DNA from 3 places in the Staphylococcus chromogenes genome. Region 3 is predicted to be linked to each of the others. Evidence: predicted binding sites of a transcription regulator. Region 3 holds the regulator's gene; each other region holds the start of a gene.
What was found. The regulator LexA, encoded in region 3, represses DNA repair genes until DNA is damaged. The targets are predictions, from matches to a motif close to CGAACATATGTTCG.
Positions count from the first base shown of each region.

Region 1: a site for LexA is predicted at 1,466-1,479, ahead of uvrB (excinuclease ABC subunit UvrB). Genes of this name have one in related genera too.
Region 2: a site for LexA is predicted at 1,257-1,270, ahead of PYW36_RS08355 (YolD-like family protein). Genes of this name have one in related genera too.

Region 1 covers NZ_CP118953.1:1,878,266-1,884,548, reverse strand. Annotated here, with positions in the region: gene PYW36_RS09190 (CHAP domain-containing protein) at 1-374, shown strand, start outside; gene PYW36_RS09185 (YfbR-like 5'-deoxynucleotidase) at 503-1,144, shown strand; gene PYW36_RS09180 (CsbA family protein) at 1,150-1,386, shown strand; gene uvrB (excinuclease ABC subunit UvrB) at 1,541-3,523, shown strand; gene uvrA (excinuclease ABC subunit UvrA) at 3,529-6,283, shown strand, end outside.
Region 2 covers NZ_CP118953.1:1,709,329-1,715,611, reverse strand. Annotated here, with positions in the region: gene PYW36_RS08365 (competence protein ComK) at 1-291, shown strand, start outside; gene PYW36_RS08360 (GNAT family N-acetyltransferase) at 686-1,135, shown strand; gene PYW36_RS08355 (YolD-like family protein) at 1,294-1,704, shown strand; tRNA gene PYW36_RS08350 (tRNA-Asn) at 1,857-1,931, shown strand; tRNA gene PYW36_RS08345 (tRNA-Ser) at 1,935-2,023, shown strand; gene PYW36_RS08340 (GNAT family N-acetyltransferase) at 2,464-3,021, shown strand; gene PYW36_RS08335 (ABC transporter ATP-binding protein) at 3,033-3,680, shown strand; gene PYW36_RS08330 (ABC transporter permease) at 3,677-4,453, shown strand; gene PYW36_RS08325 (1,4-dihydroxy-2-naphthoate polyprenyltransferase) at 4,476-5,414, opposite strand; gene PYW36_RS08320 (isochorismate synthase) at 5,589-6,283, shown strand, end outside.
Region 3 covers NZ_CP118953.1:1,353,615-1,359,897, forward strand. Annotated here, with positions in the region: gene tkt (transketolase) at 1-1,331, opposite strand, end outside; gene PYW36_RS06620 (DUF896 domain-containing protein) at 1,411-1,650, opposite strand; gene sosA (DNA damage-induced cell division inhibitor SosA) at 1,879-2,103, opposite strand; gene lexA (transcriptional repressor LexA) at 2,247-2,870, shown strand; gene PYW36_RS06635 (CAP domain-containing protein) at 3,122-4,054, opposite strand; gene guaC (GMP reductase) at 4,148-5,125, opposite strand; gene rpsN (30S ribosomal protein S14) at 5,201-5,470, opposite strand; gene rpmG (50S ribosomal protein L33) at 5,658-5,807, shown strand; gene PYW36_RS06655 (catalase) at 5,945-6,283, opposite strand, start outside.

The DNA.
Region 1 (6,283 bases), 520 kb from region 3:
GACCAGTTTTGCCGTTCGTTCCAAACAAAGTCATATCTCTTCCAAAACATAACGTGCCGATTAATCTTTATACACAAGGCCAATGTACATTTTATGCATTTCAGAGACGCTTGGAATTAAATTCACCTATTTCTAACCTTTGGGGAGATGCAAAATATTGGGGTGATCAGGCACGCTATCAAGGTTTTGTCGTTAATAACACACCTCAACTTGGAGCGATTCTTGTTACCAAAGAAGGCGTGTATGGACACGTGGCCATTGTAGAAAAAATCTTACCCACGCATATTATTGTTTCAGAGATGAATTGGATAGCGCCATATGTGGTCAATCAAAGAATCATTCACGATTTCAATCAGTACGATTATATTCATTAAATGTGAATATTTATATTCAATGAATATATATAGTGATAGAATCGTTCATTTTGTGTTATATTATCATCAAACTAGAAAATACTTTCAGAAAACGGAACAAGCTCAACGACGTGATAGGGGGTCTGGTAATGGGTGTACATCAATATTTTAAAAGACTATCTGATTTAGAAAAATTAATTCGTTTGCCAGGTAAATTCAAATATTTTGAACATAACGTGGCTGCGCATTCTTTTAAAGTAACGAAAATTGCGCAGTATTTAGGAACGGTGGAAGAATATCACGGTAAAGAAGTCGATTGGAAAAGTTTGTATGAGAAGGCGTTGAATCACGACTTTGCTGAAATATTTACAGGGGATATTAAAACACCCGTAAAATATGCGAGTGGCGAATTAAAAAAATTGTTTTCACAAGTTGAAGAAGAGATGGTAGATACTTTTATTACCGAGGAAATACCAGAAAAATATAGAGACATCTATCGCCAAAGACTTCAAGAGGGTAAAGATGATTCGTTAGAAGGGCAAATATTAGCAGTGGCTGATAAGATTGATCTTCTTTATGAAACGTTTGGTGAAATTCAAAAACGTAATCCAGAACCTTTATTTTTTGAAATTTATGAGATGAGTTTAGAAACGATTATGCAGTTTGATCATCTATATTCTGTTCAAGATTTTATTGAAAATATCATTCCCGAAATGCTCACTGAAAAATTTATTCCACGTTCAGAGTTGCGTGAAACAACGATGCAAATATTAAACAATAAGAAAGCGTGATTCCATTGATTTGGTATATGCTAGCAGCCTTTTTTCCGTGTGTTCTTGTCGTTATTTTTAGTGCAATTACACGCAGTAAATGGGTGGGAACTTTCATCACGCTTGTCTTGATTGGCGCCTCTGTCTACAAAGGTTTTTTTCATAATGAATGGATTATTTTTTTAGATGTCGTTTCGCTATTAGCAGGTTATATTATTGTTGATCAATTGCATATTCATAAACATCACGATACTGAAGGATAAGATACCCCTCATATGGATATCTTATCCTTCTTTTAGATGTTTGTTATAGTGGAAAGTGAAAAAAGAGAGTTGAAATTGCCGAACAGATGTTTGGAATAAACTGAAAAAATTTGTTAAAATATGTTTAATATTGCTGTGAAAGGGGCGAACATAGATGGAGCACCATGATTTTAAGATTGCTTCAGAATTTGATCCACAAGGGGACCAACCTAAGGCGATTGCTGAACTTGCCAAAGGTATCAATGAAGGTAAACGCCATCAAACCTTACTCGGTGCCACTGGAACGGGTAAAACTTTTACGATGAGTAATGTCATCAAAGAAGTTGGGAAACCGACCTTAATCATTGCCCATAATAAAACGTTAGCAGGACAGCTTTATAGCGAGTTTAAAGAATTCTTCCCTGAAAATAGAGTCGAATATTTTGTCAGCTATTATGACTACTATCAACCAGAAGCTTATGTACCCTCCACAGACACTTTTATTGAAAAGGATGCCTCTATTAATGATGAGATTGACCAACTACGGCACTCAGCGACAAGTGCGTTGTTCGAAAGAGATGACGTAATCATCATCGCAAGTGTTAGTTGTATCTATGGTTTAGGGAACCCGGATGAATATAAAGATTTAGTTGTGAGTATACGCGTCGGTATGGAAATGGACCGCAGCGAATTGCTAAGAAAATTAGTTGATGTTCAATATACACGAAATGACATTGACTTTAAACGGGGAACATTCCGCGTTAGAGGAGATGTCGTTGAAATTTTCCCGGCCTCTAAAGACGAGCTATGTATTCGTGTTGAATTTTTTGGTGATGAAATTGACCGTGTGAGTGAAATCAATTATTTAACTGGAGAAGTTTTACGTGAGCGTGAACATTTTGCTTTATTCCCAGCATCTCACTTCGTCACACGCGATGAAAAGATGAAATTAGCCATTGAACGTATTGAAAAGGAATTAGCAACACAACTTGAAAAACTTCGCAGTGAAAATAAACTTTTAGAGGCTCAGCGCTTAGAACAGCGTACAAATTATGATTTAGAAATGATGCGAGAAATGGGATTTTGTTCAGGCATCGAAAACTATTCCGTTCATTTAACGTTACGCCCATTAGGATCTACCCCTTATACACTCTTAGACTATTTCGGTGAGGACTGGCTCATCATGATAGACGAATCCCATGTGACCTTACCTCAGATTCGGGGAATGTATAATGGAGACCAAGCCCGAAAAAACGTTTTAGTTGAACACGGCTTTCGTTTGCCAAGCGCCTTAGACAACCGTCCATTAAAATTTGAAGAGTTTGAAGAAAAAGCGAAACAATTGGTGTATGTTTCCGCAACGCCGGGTCCTTATGAATTAGAACATACAGATGAAATGGTTGAACAAATTATTCGACCGACAGGACTTTTAGACCCTAAAATCGAAGTGCGTCCTACTAAAAATCAAATTGACGATTTATTATCCGAAATCCATGAACGTGTCGAACGTAATGAACGTGTCCTCATCACTACATTAACGAAAAAGATGAGTGAAGATTTAACGACATATCTTAAAGAAGCGGGCGTCAAAGTCAATTATTTACACTCTGAAATTAAAACATTAGAGCGTATTGAAATTATTCGTGATTTACGTATGGGAACGTTTGATGTTTTAATCGGAATTAACTTACTAAGAGAAGGTATTGATATTCCAGAAGTTTCTCTGGTGGTCATCTTGGATGCAGACAAAGAAGGATTTTTACGTTCAGAGCGTTCGTTAATTCAAACGATTGGACGTGCAGCACGTAATGACAAAGGTGAAGTGATTATGTATGCTGATAAAATGACAGATTCTATGCAATATGCGATTGATGAAACAGAACGTCGACGTAACATCCAAATGGCATATAATGAGGAGCATGGCATTACACCTAAAACGATTAACAAAAAAATACATGATGTGATAAGTGCTACTGTTGAAACAGATGAAACCAATGCTGATAACCGTAAAGAAGTACCGAAGAAACTCACGAAGAAAGAAAGACAAAAAACGATTCAAAATATAGAAAAAGAAATGAAAGAAGCAGCCAAAGCGTTAGATTTTGAAAAAGCGACCGAATTGAGAGATTTATTATTTGAATTAAAAGCAGAAGGGTGATTGGAATGAAAGAGCCGTCAATCGTTGTAAAAGGGGCTAGAGCCCATAACTTAAAAAATGTAGATATTGAATTGCCTAAACATAAATTAATTGTCATGACAGGCTTGTCAGGTTCTGGTAAATCATCACTTGCTTTTGACACCATTTATGCAGAGGGGCAACGCCGCTACGTGGAATCTTTAAGTGCCTATGCGAGACAGTTTCTAGGGCAAATGGACAAACCCGATGTCGATACGATAGAAGGTTTGTCACCTGCCATTTCGATTGATCAAAAAACGACGAGTAAAAACCCACGATCAACTGTCGCGACTGTCACAGAAATTTATGACTATATCAGATTACTCTATGCACGTATTGGGAAACCTTATTGTCCGAACCATGGGATTGAAATTGAGTCCCAAACTGTACAACAAATGACCGATCGTATTCTTCAACTTGAAGAACGCACTAAGATTCAATTGTTAGCGCCCGTCGTCAATCATCGAAAAGGTTCACATGAAAAACTTTTAAACGATATTAGTAAAAAAGGGTATGTGCGTGTCCGCGTTGACGGTGAAATTATGGATATTACTGCGGTTCCCGAACTAGATAAAAATAAAAATCATACCATTGAAATTGTTGTGGACCGTCTTGTAGTTAAACCTGGCATTGAATCACGATTAGCTGATTCAATAGAAACCGTTTTAGAACTTGCAGATGGGCGGTTATTTGTGGATGTCATCGATGGGGAACCGCTAGAATTCTCAGAAAAACATGCTTGTCCAATTTGTGGATTTTCAATTGGGGAATTGGAACCACGGATGTTTAGTTTTAACAGTCCATTTGGCGCATGCTCAACTTGTGATGGACTCGGACAAAAGTTAACCGTAGATTTAGATTTAGTCGTGCCAGATAAAGATAAAACGTTGAATGAAGGTGCGATTTTACCCTGGGAACCTACAAGTTCGGATTATTACCCAACCCTTTTAAAACGTGTGTGTGAAGTTTATAAAATTAATATGGATAAACCCTATAAAAAACTGACTGAGCGACAAAAAAACATTATTTTATACGGCTCAGGAGAAAAAGAAATTACCTTCACCTTCAAATCTAAATTCGGCCAATCACGGACAAGAACAATGGTTTTCGAAGGTGTGGTTCCGAATATTGAACGACGCTACCATGATTCACCGTCTGAATATGTGAGAGAAATGATGCAAAAATACATGGCAGAACAAGTATGTGAAACCTGCCACGGTCATCGGTTGAGTAGAGAAGCGCTATCTGTTTATGTAGGGGATAAAAATATTGGTCAAGTCGTAGAACAATCTATATCAAATGCCTTAGATTACTATCAAAATATTGAACTTTCGAATCAAGATCAACAAATTGCCAATTTAATACTCAAAGAAATTATAGCCCGCTTGGATTTCCTTAATAATGTGGGGTTAGGCTATTTGACGTTGAACCGTGCTTCAGGAACCTTATCAGGTGGAGAGGCACAACGTATCCGTTTGGCCACACAAATTGGCTCTCGATTATCAGGTGTTTTATATGTTTTAGACGAGCCGTCCATTGGTTTACATCAAAGAGATAACGATAGATTGATAGCGACTTTAAAAGATATGCGTGATTTAGGAAATACGCTCATTGTTGTGGAACACGATGAAGATACAATGATGGAAGCGGATTACTTAGTAGATATCGGGCCTGGTGCTGGAGATCACGGAGGGCATGTTGTCGCGAATGGAACGCCTAAACAAGTCATGCGAAATAAGAAATCACTTACAGGTCAATATTTAAGCGGCAAAAAATTCATTCCTGTTCCTGAAGTCCGTCGTGAAACAACGGAGCGTAAAATAGAAATTCTTGGCGCACGGAGTAATAACTTAAAAAATGTTGATGTGGCATTTCCTCTATCTGTCATGAATGTCGTGACAGGGGTCTCTGGCTCTGGAAAAAGTTCGCTCGTTAACGAAGTGCTATTCAAGTCGTTGGCTAAAAAAATTAACAATTCTAAAGTGAGACCAGGAGAACATGATGCCATTAAAGGCATCGATGAAATCGATAAAATTATCGATATTGATCAATCTCCTATAGGTAGAACACCGCGGTCTAATCCAGCCACATATACGGGTGTTTTTGACGATATTCGTGACGTTTTTGCCTCTACGAACGAAGCCAAGGTCCGAGGTTACCAAAAAGGGCGCTTCAGTTTTAACGTTAAAGGTGGACGCTGTGAAGCCTGTAAAGGAGACGGCATTATAAAGATTGAAATGCACTTTTTACCAGATGTTTATGTGCCTTGTGAAGTCTGTGGTGGAAAACGATATAATCGTGAGACATTAGAGGTGACGTATAAAGGGAAAAGTATTGCTGACGTCTTAGCCATGACCGTAGAAGATGCAACGATATTTTTTGAAAATATACCTAAAATCAAACGAAAATTGCAAACACTCGTAGATGTCGGATTAGGCTATATTACTTTAGGTCAGCCTGCAACGACACTATCAGGTGGAGAAGCACAACGTGTGAAATTGGCTTCTGAATTGCATAAACGTTCGACGGGTCGCTCTATTTATATTTTAGATGAACCTACCACAGGTCTTCACGTAGATGATATCAGTCGTTTGCTTAAAGTTTTAAATAAAATTGTGGATAATGGTGACACAGTCGTAATTATTGAACACAATTTAGATGTCATTAAAACCGCAGACTATTTAATTGATTTAGGTCCTGAAGGCGGAGATGGTGGCGGAACGATTATTGCAACAGGAACAC
Region 2 (6,283 bases), 360 kb from region 3:
TTAAAAGGTGCACGTACAAAAGTCATTTTTGCGAACCGTCAGTCTGTTATTATTAATGCGTCAGAACATACAATCAGAACACAGTTTCGAAATTGTATTACTTTTTCTTATTTGCTTGATCGTAGAGCGAAAGTGCTTACGATGAACCCTGAAAAACCTATAGACTATAATCATGACAATTTTAATATTTTTGAGACGCTCTCAAGATATGCTGTTTTAGAGAAAAAGCGAGCTAAATTTGAACCAGCTCCGGATGCTTCAAAACCATTTCCAAATCTTCCAGAATTATAGAAGTTCCTTTTAATTGCTTCGTTTAATTTCTACGATTTAAACCATTTAAAGTGATACTCATGTTCAGTTAATACATTGATTTAAGTTTAGAAACTCAGTTGCAAGAATAACTTTTATTTTTCGTCATATTACTTTCTAGAGTAGTTATCAATATCTCAAAGTAAAAGACTTTGTTATAAGAACTTGTATGAAATGTTTTTATGTATTTGAGAAACTTCACGTGTCAGTCGTCTAGAAAACATTAATTACGGTAGATTTAAAAACATATCAGCTTGAAAATGACTTGAAAGCTATTTGTATCAATATTGGAATTTTTACTTGTTATACACTTATGCTTCTAGACTGTATGATACGCTAGAAGTATAAGTGTTCTTTTTGAGGAGTTCATTGAAGCATGTTTGAACGATTAAAATCTATGATGGAAGCCCCCATGAATCTTTTATTGCTCGCAGACCCTTCTGTTAAACGCGTGTATCGATATTTGGAAGAGGGCGTGTGTATGTTATACAAAGAAAAAGGTGAGGTTATCGGGTGTTATGTATTGATGAAGCGGGATAATGCTCGCATTGAATTGATGAATATTGCTGTGTGTGAGCAACACCAAGGCAAAGGGATCGGAAAATGCTTATTAAATCATGCCATCAATTATGCATCACAACACCAGTATCAAGATATTATTGTAGGCACTGGAAATTCAAGTCTTAATCAAATCGCATTTTATCAAAAAGCAGGTTTTAGGTTAGTTGACATTACATTTGATTTTTTCGTTCAAGATAATGAGCCTTTAATTTATGAAAATGGCATTTGGTGTCGAGACATGTTGCGCTTTGTAAAAAAATTATAGATGGGATTTCATGCTTTTTAGAATGCGGATAAATAGATAAGAGTGGTGTGGCTAAACGTCAGCAGTTCCTTTAATGAATTTTTGACAAGGACAGACAATTTAATTTGGCACTTCACAAAACCGAACATATGTTCTATAATATGTTTGAGGTGATAAAAATGATGGATCGTACACTTCCTCCAGAATATCAAGCAGAAACGGATTATCGTAAAATACCAAGACAATATTTGAATACGCGCATTCCAATGGGACGCGGAATTGTGAAATGGGCACCATTTGCGACGCTACCTGAACAATTTGAAAGAATTCAACAATTTGAGGCGAATCAACTGAAAATTGATCGTCCAGATTTAAGTGAAGATCAAATGATTGAAATCAATCATATGTTACACTTTAAAATATCTAAAAATGAAGTTGCGAAAATAAGCTATTGGCGCTCAGGTCATATTCACACGATAGAAGGGTATATTGCATCCATCAACACGTTAAACAATGAGCTCGTCATTACCAATGAACGTCAAAAGGATTATCTCACTATTGCTTTGAACGAACTTTATGCGATAGAGTAGGTGCGAATAATCATTTTATTGCGTAAAATGTAAAGTTGGCGGAATTCTGAAAGGGATAGTGTAAATATTCCGTTAACTTTTTTAATTTTAAGGCTTGATTTCTTCAAGTGAATTGATATAATAGTATCTGTGCTTACAAAAAATATTATTTATCCACAGTAGCTCAGTGGTAGAGCTATCGGCTGTTAACCGATCGGTCGTAGGTTCGAGTCCTACCTGTGGAGCCATAAGGAAACGTACTCAAGTTGGCTGAAGAGGCGCCCCTGCTAAGGGTGTAGGTCGCGAGAGCGGCGCGAGGGTTCGAATCCCTCCGTTTCCGTTATTTGTTTATATTTCTTAAATTTACCGTTGTATCACGTATCTATATACGTTGATATGACGGTATTTTGTGGTTCTATACTTTTAACGGTTGGTGAGTTGTTCACTAGCCGTTATTTTTGTTTTAAATACAAAAATAACACAAATATCTTCATAAATAAGGGACGACTACTCACTTTTAAGAACAAAATTTAGATAATGGCACTAATTTATTGTAAAAAACGCCAGTTGTTTGCGGTATAATAATAGGTGAAAGTGCGTGGATTGAACACTGATGATATCAATAGTGGTAGGTATAGGGTTACTTATATATATTATATTTTATTTGTAAAAGAACACTGCAATTGCGGTGTTCTTTTTTGTTATTTACATGAAAATAAAGCTTTCGCATTTCATAAATTTGAAGAATCCTCTAGAATAATAAATAAAGGAGGCGCGCTTATGATACGTGAAGCGAAAGAAGCAGATGCGCAATCGATTGCCGAATTGTCCTACATAATTTGGAAAGATATGGAATTAGAAATTGTAAGGAAATATCCAAAGGAAGAAGTCATTCAAGCAATACAACACAGTGTGACGGACATCCCTTATCGCAATCATTATCGACATGTTCATGTCTACGAGGTGGACAGTCAAGTGGCGGGGATGATTGTCACTTATGAGGGGAATAAAGAACTACAGTACGAACAGTCTTGGAGGACGCTCACTTGTGCTAAAGCGTTCCCTTTATCTACAGAAACCCCATTACCCGTCAAAGAAGCCGATGATGGGGACATTTACATAGAATCAATTGCAACTTTTCCAGCGTTTAGAGGGCGTGGGATAGCTAAAGCTTTAATGCAACATGTGATGTCCCATTATAAAGAGCAAAAGTTAAGTTTAAATTGTGATCAAACGAACACGGTCGCGAGAAAAATTTATGAACAAATGGGATTTCAACCGACAAATAAAAAGACGTTGTATGGTCACACCTATCATTATATGACCTATCAAAGCTAAGGAGGGATAGGATGCTTGATTTAAAAAATGTGAGTTATCATGTCGATGATCAACGCATTTTAAATCAAATTGATTTGAAGGTAAAACCAGGGGAAGCGATTGCTGTTGTAGGACCCTCTGGCAGTGGAAAGAGTACCTTGCTTCGGGTTATTGGTGATTTAATCTCACCGACTGAAGGAAATATTTATTTTAAGGGGCATGCTTATCAAGATTATTCGCCTGAAGAACTAAGACAACGTGTGAGTTATTTACCCCAAAGAGTCGAATTATTTGGAGAGACAGTTCAAGATAATTTAGCGTTTCCTTCTATTGCACGTGACCAGTCTTTTGACAAAGCACGTGCAAAGCATTTGCTAGAAGTAGTAGGATTGAAAAAATATAAATTGAACGCTTCTGTCCATCGTATGTCGGGAGGCGAACAACAACGGATTACCATTGCACGTCAACTCATGTATCAACCTGAGTTGTTACTGTTAGATGAAGCGACAAGTGCGCTTGATGATAAAAATAGTGCGCAAGTTGAACAATTGATTTTTGACATGGTAAAAAACGGAACTTCTGTGTTATGGATTACGCATAACAAAGCGCAAAGTGAACGTCATTTTCATCGTGTTATCACGGTTCGCAATGGTGAAATAGAGAAGGGGGCGCACGCATGACAACAACGTCGCTCTTATTGACTTCTCTTTTATTGCTCGTTCCTATTTTTATTTCTTATAAAGAAAAATTACATATTGCCAAAGATTTAATCATTGCGGCGATACGTGCAGTCATACAGTTGGTTTTAATTGGCTTTTTATTGGAATTTGTATTTAAAGTACAAGAGGCATGGATTGTCCTTGCTTTAATGTTAGTGATTATGATTAATGCTGCAGCCAATACGCGTAAACGAGCTTCTTCTATTCAACGGCATGTTTTTTGGGTTTCGTTTATCGCCATTATGACAGGGGCGGTGTTATCACTCGGTGGTGTTTTACTCACGGGAGCGATTAATTTTACACCTAATGAAATCATTCCTGTTGCTGGAATGGTAGGTAGTAACGGTATGATTGCGATTAATTTAAGCTATCAAAATTTAGACCGCATTTTTACAAAGGAAACGGAATCCATTGAGGCGAAGCTTTCGCTAGGTGCTGCACCATCACTAGCGGCTAAAGATGCGATTCGTGAAAGTATTAAAGTGGCTATTGTCCCAACCATCGATTCTGTGAAGACTTATGGGCTTGTTTCCATTCCGGGGATGATGACAGGTTTGATTATTGCGGGAGTACCACCATTACAAGCAATTAAATTTCAATTAATGGTTGTATTTATTCATACGACGGCGACGATCATTTCGGCATTAGTGGCGACATATTTAAGTTATCGTCAGTTTTTTAATTATCGCCATCAATTGATACAAATTAAAAAAGACGAAACAAATCCCACTTAACCGTTGTTAAGTGGGATAATGTTTAAATATTACCAAGTAACGCGCTAATATATATGCCAAGTGCATATAAGAGTCCGAAAAATGTGTTTGTTTTTCCAGCTGCTGCCATGGCAGGCATCATTGAAGCAGGTGTATCGTGCTTTTTAAAGCGACGGTACACTTTAATTGGCCAAGGAAAGCTCAGTAAAACGAGTAAATAGAAAATAGAGCCTCCTGCGACAAAAAACACGGTATAAATCACCCATACATATGCGATTACATACATTACTGCAAGAACAATTAAAGAAAGACGCTTACCTAACAAAATAGGCAATGTACGTCGGCCGCTTTGTCGGTCCTTGACACGATCTCGTATGTTGTTCGCCATATTGATAAGACCGATTGTAATCACTATTGGAATACTCATCCAAACCGCAAACCCTTCGACATGGCCGATTTGAATAAAGAAGGCAATTAAAATGATAATCATGCCCATGAATAACCCTGAGAAAATTTCACCAAAGGGTGTCCATGAAATCGGAAAAGGGCCACCTGTGTACAAATACCCAATAGCCATACAAATGAGTCCTACAGGGATAAGCCAAAATGACGTTTGAGCTGCTATAAAGAGACCTAAAATCGCTGCGATGACGTAAAAGGCAATCGCTAAGTTGAAGATAGATTTAGGAGTCATTCCATGTCGGACGATTGCGCCACCGATACCTACTGATTCGTGGTCATCGAGGCCTTTTTTAAAGTCGTAATATTCGTTAAACATATTTGTTGCTGCTTGAATAAGAAGACAAGCGAGCAACATTGCTAGAAATAATCCAATATTAATGCGATCTTCACTCCCAAGTTGAAAGATTTTTGCGAGTGCAGTACCGACCAACACTGGAATAATAGCAGCAGTTAGCGTGTGCGGACGCATTAACAACCAGTACTTATGAAAGGCTGAATGTTGCTTAAATTGATTCACCATATAGATCAAAACCTCGATTAATTATATTGTTAATACAAAAACAGTATAGAAAAGTTTATGTATGAAATCAATAACAAACTCTATGAATTAAGCAATGTTCCACACATTTAACATTAAAAAATGTTAAAATGATTGTTAATGGGATTATGATTATGAGAAAGAAGTGAGAGAAAGATGACTGTTGACGTTGGTGAGCAGGAAATCATTGACGCAATAGCGCACACATCGAAAACCTGGGTATCCATAGAGGTGCGTTTATCACGTACATTGGATCCAGTTACATTATTTAAAAAGACCAATCAAGAAGCGGGTAACCGCTTTTATTTTCGGCTGAATGATAATGAAACAGCTTATTTTGGGTGTCGCGTTGCCAAGGAGTTTAAAAATAATAAACAGAATAAGCGTTCTATTTTTGAGGAATGGAATCAGTTTAAAAATGATATCGCACTCATACATCCACAGTCTGAAAGACATCATTTAAGAATCTGTGGAGGGTTTCAATTTTCAACGAAACGAACAAGTTCGGAATGGCATCAATTTGGGATGAACCATTTTATTTTACCTGAAATTTTAGTTTCTCATGTAAAAGGAGAAACGTATTTAACTTATACTGTCCCAGTTGAGCAATTTCATTATGAAACGTTTAAAGAATGGGAAACTTTTTTTAATACATTAAATGACGACAACGCCTCTGTCACACCTGAAGAACAACAGGTCTGTCGTCAAATGGATTTAGACGTCGAAGAGTGGGAACAGTTAGTTGCTAACACAATTCGTCAGCTTGATACAGATGAAAAAGTCGTTCTGTCTCGTCGACGCGCAATAGAGTTTAATACATCAATTGATATTGCTTTGGTGTTAGAAAAAGC
Region 3 (6,283 bases):
AATGCTGGTTTGAGGTAATCACTAAATACAAAGAAAGTTGCTCCATAAGGGTGTAAACCACCGTGTGCAGCCATACCATTAACCGTTGCTGCCATTGCAAATTCACGCACACCAAACCATACGTTTTTGCCAGCGCCCTCTTCAGCAGAGAAATCGCCTTCTGCCTTCACGTTAGATTTATTAGATGAAGCTAAGTCTGCTGAACCGCCAAAGAACGAAGGAACAGTTTCAGCTAATGCTTGAATCACTTCACCAGAATCAGCACGTGAAGCCGCTTTATGACCTAATTCGAAACGTGGAAGTTCTTTATCGTAACCTTCTGGCAACTCACCAGCGATTGCTGTTTTGAATTCTTTAGCTAATTCAGGATACTTTTCAGTATAAGCCTCTAAATCTTTTTTCCATGCTGCTTCATGTTCATCTGCACGTTGAATCATCGTTTCATTAAATATTTCATAGACACTGTCATCAACTTGGAAAGTTTGTGACGGATCTAATTCATAGTTTTTAAATGTTAATTCACGCTCATCTTCGCCAAGTGGTGATCCATGTGAACTGTTGCTGTTTGATTTGTTAGGAGAACCATAACCAATAATCGTTTTAACTTCGATAATTGTAGGACCTTTTTGAGATTTTGCTTCTTCGATGGCTTTGTTAATTTCATCCATATCATTGCCATTTTTTACAAGAATATGATTCCAACCGTATGCTTCAAATCGTTTTTTAATATCTTCTGAGAATGATTTATTCGTTTCACCATCTAATGAAATATTATTCGAATCATATAAAGTAATTAATTTGTCTAACTTAAGGTGACCTGCTAAGGATGCAGCTTCATGAGAGATACCTTCCATAAGGTCTCCATCAGACGCCAAAACATACGTATAATGGTCAACAACAGAAATATCTTCCTTGTTAAATTTTGCTGCTAAGTGCTTTTCAGCCATAGCCATACCTACTGACATTGCAAAACCTTGTCCAAGTGGTCCTGTTGTAATTTCTACACCTTTTGTATGGTGATATTCTGGATGACCTGGTGTTTTGGAATCCCATTGTCTAAATTGCTTGAGCTCTTCTAACTCTAAACCACCAGACACGTGAAGTAAGCTATATAATAAAGCTGAGCCATGACCTGCTGACAACACGAAACGATCACGGTTAAAATACGTATTAGAATTTGGATTGAAATTTAAATGTTGTGTCCAAAGGGTATATGCCATTGGCGCAGCACCCATCGGTAATCCTGGGTGCCCTGAATTTGCTTTTTCAATTGCGTCGATACTGAGGGCACGTATCGTATTTACTGCATGTATATCTTTTTGTCCAAACATATTATGACTTCCTTTCTATTCGCTACTAGAGCTATTATACCTTATAAATGTGAATAATATCTAAAATTTCACAAGATTTTTACTTTCCACGCGTGTGGTTCTTTTTTTGAATCTCTTTTAATTTATCAGGTGTAACATCATTTCCTTCTGGATCAATGACTTTCGTGTGTTCAATTTGATCTTTGAAACTATTACGAAACGTCGTTAAATATTCACTTCTTAATTTTGATTGTTCTTTCGCTTCAGCTTCAGTCAATCCTTCATTTTTCTTTTTCTTAGCCAATGCATTGATGCGATTTAATTTATCTTGACTCAGCATATTAGTAAACCTCCGTCATTATTCTCTACAAAATATAACAGAAACGCCTTATAAAACCAAACACCACGACTTAATCCGTAGTATATAAAAAGGACAATGTAACCGTTTATGACTCAGTTACATTGCCCTTCGTAATTTTCCAAAAATCTCATGCCTCATTTTTATATGACTTGCCCCCTAAATTCTAGTAAGTGCATCAAAGATGTTTAAACAAATTGAATAAAGATTTTATCTTAAACTTACTGCGAGAACACTCTGTTGGTCGTTTGCTTTTTGTTCGTATTTTTGAACCTGTTCGGATGAGTTAGATTTAATTTGATGGTCTGTCATTTCGTACGTTTGTTCTGTATATGCTGTTTGGCTCGCCATTATAAAAAAGACAAAAAAGAGAACCATAGAAGCAATAAAAACAGATAAATATAGATATAATTCATTTAATTTAGTTTTAATCATAATCAACATCTCCTAGAACATTTGTTTGTGTTATCACTTTAACAGAACGAATGTTCTATGTCAATACTAAAACGAACAAATGTTTGTTCTGTTCGGATAACTATGCTATAATGTACATAAATCAAGCAAAGGAGTGCTCACATATGAGAGAGTTAACAAAAAGACAAGAAGAAATATTTGAGTTTATTAAGCATATTGTTCAATCGAAAGGTTATCCACCAAGTGTTCGTGAAATTGGAGAAGCTGTAGGGTTAGCTTCAAGTTCAACTGTTCATGGTCATTTATCTCGACTTGAAGAAAAAGGATACATTCGACGTGACCCTACAAAACCTAGAGCTATTGAAATTGTGAGCGAACTTATGGGGGACCCAGTTAATATGGAAGAAACGATTTATGTTCCAGTCATTGGGAAAGTTACTGCTGGTACTCCTATTACTGCAGTAGAAAATGTTGAAGAATATTATCCTTTACCAGAACACTTCACCTCTACTCACAATGGGCAAATCTTTATTTTAAATGTTGTCGGTGATAGTATGATTGAAGCGGGTATTTTAGATGGTGATAAAGTCATCGTGAGAAGTCAAACTATAGCAGAAAATGGAGATATTATCGTTGCGATGACTGAAGATGATGAAGCGACTGTTAAACGTTTTTATAAAGAGAAAAACCGCTATCGTTTACAACCTGAAAATAGTAGCTTAGAACCCATTTATCTTGAAAACGTTACTGTTTTAGGAAAAGTTGTAGGTCTATTTAGAGAACTTTAATTAAAACATCTCCTTTGCTAAATAAACAAAACCACCCGTGTGAATGGGTGGTTTTTTGGTTCTATGTTAAAAAGCGCAAAGCGGGAAATACCGCCTTACGCTTCTTTCTTTTGTAGTATTTCTTTAACGCGTTCTAATATATCTTCGTTTTGTTCATCTACTTCTGATATATTCTGTGTTTTTTGGTTATCATCTTTCATCTTATCAACCTCATTTGATTGATAATTTCCCATATCGTACAAATTTAAACATTAACCCGTATAGTTTTCTGTCCAGTAAGGTTGTTTCTTAGTATTAAAAGCAACACCTACGCCTAAAGTCGTTACGTTTCCATGTAAAATATTCTTACGATGTCCTGCAGAATTCATTAATCCTTGATGGGCAAATATTGCGCTTTGTTGTCCGTAGGCTAGATTTTCTGCAGCTGCATTGAACTGATGATGATCATTTTTCATACGATCAAAAGGTGACTCCCCTTTTAAGTTAGTATGATCAAAATATTGATGCTCAGCCATGTCTTCACTATGTTTGCGTGCGGTATTTGAAAGTGAATCAGAGGATTTTAACGTGTTCAATCCATTTTGCACACGTGTCGCATTCACAAGATAAAAGTCCATCTTTTCATAGCTTTTAGCTAAACTTGTAGATGGGGCGGCATATTGATTTTGCAAGCGATTTTCCATATCTTTGCTGACTTGTAAGAGCGCCGTTAAATGGTTGTTATTATACTTGTCATAAAATGCCGTCGTGTAAATGTTATCTTTGTCAAATACATCATATTCGTCATTATTTTGACGATATATCGTATTTCCTTTTCGAATTTCCTCTAAAGGTTTACCAAGTTTTTCACGAACAACGTCTTTAGGTGTATTATATTTGATTCCAGACTTAGAAGTAATAAGATTTTGATTACTAAATAGACCATGTACTTTACCATCAATATAACTTACTAATACAAAATCTCGGTAATCTTGATGGTAGACATACCATTTTGTCCCATACTCATTATCTAAAGTATCTACCGGGGAACCAAGTTGTGTTTCTACCTCTTTTTGCGTCATATTCATTTGGATATTTCGTACTGCAAAGGATTGTTGCTTTGGTGTTTTTAATTGCGTGTGTGACGTGTTACCTTCTACAATATGGTCTACTTTTTCAGTAAGTGGTCGTGTAAGTTGATGCATCGCTTCAGTGGGTTGTATAGGTACAGAAAGAATCAGTATACAACCTAGGATTAGAAATGATAAAAATGATCTAATAGAAATCCACTCCTATATTTAGTCTCTATCGCCGTTAAAAATTGAATTTCTCACTACCACATAATCCACTTTACGTAAAGCATCAATATCCTTGCCACCTGCATAAGAAATTGAGCTTTGTAGATCTTCTTGCATCTCGATAAGGGTATCTTTAAGAGAACCTTTATGTTCGACAAACATTTTTTTGCCTTCTACATTTTTACGTTCTCCCTTTTGATATTCCGAAGCACTACCGAAATATTCTTTATATTTCTTCCCATCGAGTTCTACAGTTTCGCCAGGTGATTCGTCATGAGCAGCGAAAAGTGAACCAATCATCACCATTGAAGCACCAAATCGTACGGATTTAGCAATGTCTCCATGCGTTCGAATCCCTCCATCAGCGATAATAGGCTTACGTGCAGCTTTACTACAGTGATTAACAGCAGCAAGTTGCCATCCACCTGTACCAAAACCTGTTTTAATTTTTGTTATACAAACACGTCCAGGCCCTATACCTACTTTTGTTGCATCCGCGCCAGCGTTTTCTAATTCACGCACCCCTTCAGGTGTCCCTACATTACCTGCAATAACAAACACATCAGGAAGTAATTTTTTGATATGTTGAATCATCTCAATTACTTGATCTGAATGACCATGTGCAATATCAATCGTAATGTATTCAGGAGACAAGTTAGCATCTTTTAGCGACTCAACGAACTTAAATTCTCCTTCTTTAACACCCACTGAAATAGATGCGAATAAGCCTTTTTCCTGCATTCTCTTTACAAAGGGTAAACGTGCAGCTTCATCAAAACGATGCATAATATAGAAGTAATCATTCGCCGCAAACCACTCTGCAAGGGTCTCATTCATTACCGTTTGCATGTTCGCAGGCACGACAGGTAATTTAAATCGTCTTGGTCCAAATTGAATGGATGTATCAATTTCTGAGCGACTCTTTACAATACTTTTGTTCGGTATAAGCTGAATGTCTTCGTAATCAAAAATTTTCATTAGTCTAATCTCCTTATTCACAATATTCCAAAAGATAATATACTATCTATTGGACATATTGTAAATAAAAGGTGCTTACCAACTTGATTTTTTTACGCCAGGAATTTGACCTTTATGTGCATGTTCTCTAAATGCAATACGAGACATTTCAAATTTACGCATAACTCCTCTAGGACGACCTGTCACTTTACATCTACGTGTGAGACGTGTTGGAGATGCATCTCTTGGTAATTTTTTTAAGCCTTCATAATCTCCTTTCGCTTTTAGTTCACGTCGTAACTCCGCGTATTTAGCAACCATTGCTTCACGCTTTTGTTCTTTGGCAATTTTAGATTTTTTAGCCATATATATTCTCTCCTTCGATTTCAAATCGTAATATTTACGATTTAAATGATAGCACATCCTTTCTTTAGGAATCAAGTCTGTTTTATTATTTTCATTATAATAGAAAGTAAATTTATATTGGCAAATGGCCAAAAACGTGCTAAAATAACAAATCGTAATAGTTTCAATTTAAAAGGAGGTCGACCCTATGCGCGTTAATGTAACATTAGCATGTACTGAATGTGGTGACCGTAACTACATCACTACGAAAAACAAACGTACGAATCCTGAGCGTATCGAAATGATGAAATATTGCCCAAGATTAAATAAACATACGTTACACAGAGAAACAAAATAATCTCTAAACGTTTAGCAGTTACGAAACACACTCATCAAAATACGACGTAGCTACAGCCCGAATCTGTCGGAGTTGTAGCTTTTTTTATTAATAAAAAAGGAGCAAAAGACCTATACCGGTCTTGCCCCTTATAAACTCTATTGAATACCTTTTAAGATATCCTCTAAATCATCAAGCATACCAAGTGCTTTTGCAACACCTTTTCCATAATTAGGATCTGCTTGGTAACAGTTTCTAATGTGGCGATGTTTCACTTCATCTGTTGTACCGTCCATTTCGTTTGCTGTATTGATAAACATACGTTCTTGTTGTTCTGGCGATTGTAAACGGAATAATTTACCCGGTTGTTCAAAGTAATTATCGTCATCTTCTCTGAAATTATGTTCATATGCATCTCCGTTTAACTCTAGAGGTGGACGTTTGTATTCTGGTTGACTTTCATGTGTACCATAACTATTTGGATAATAATGTGTTTG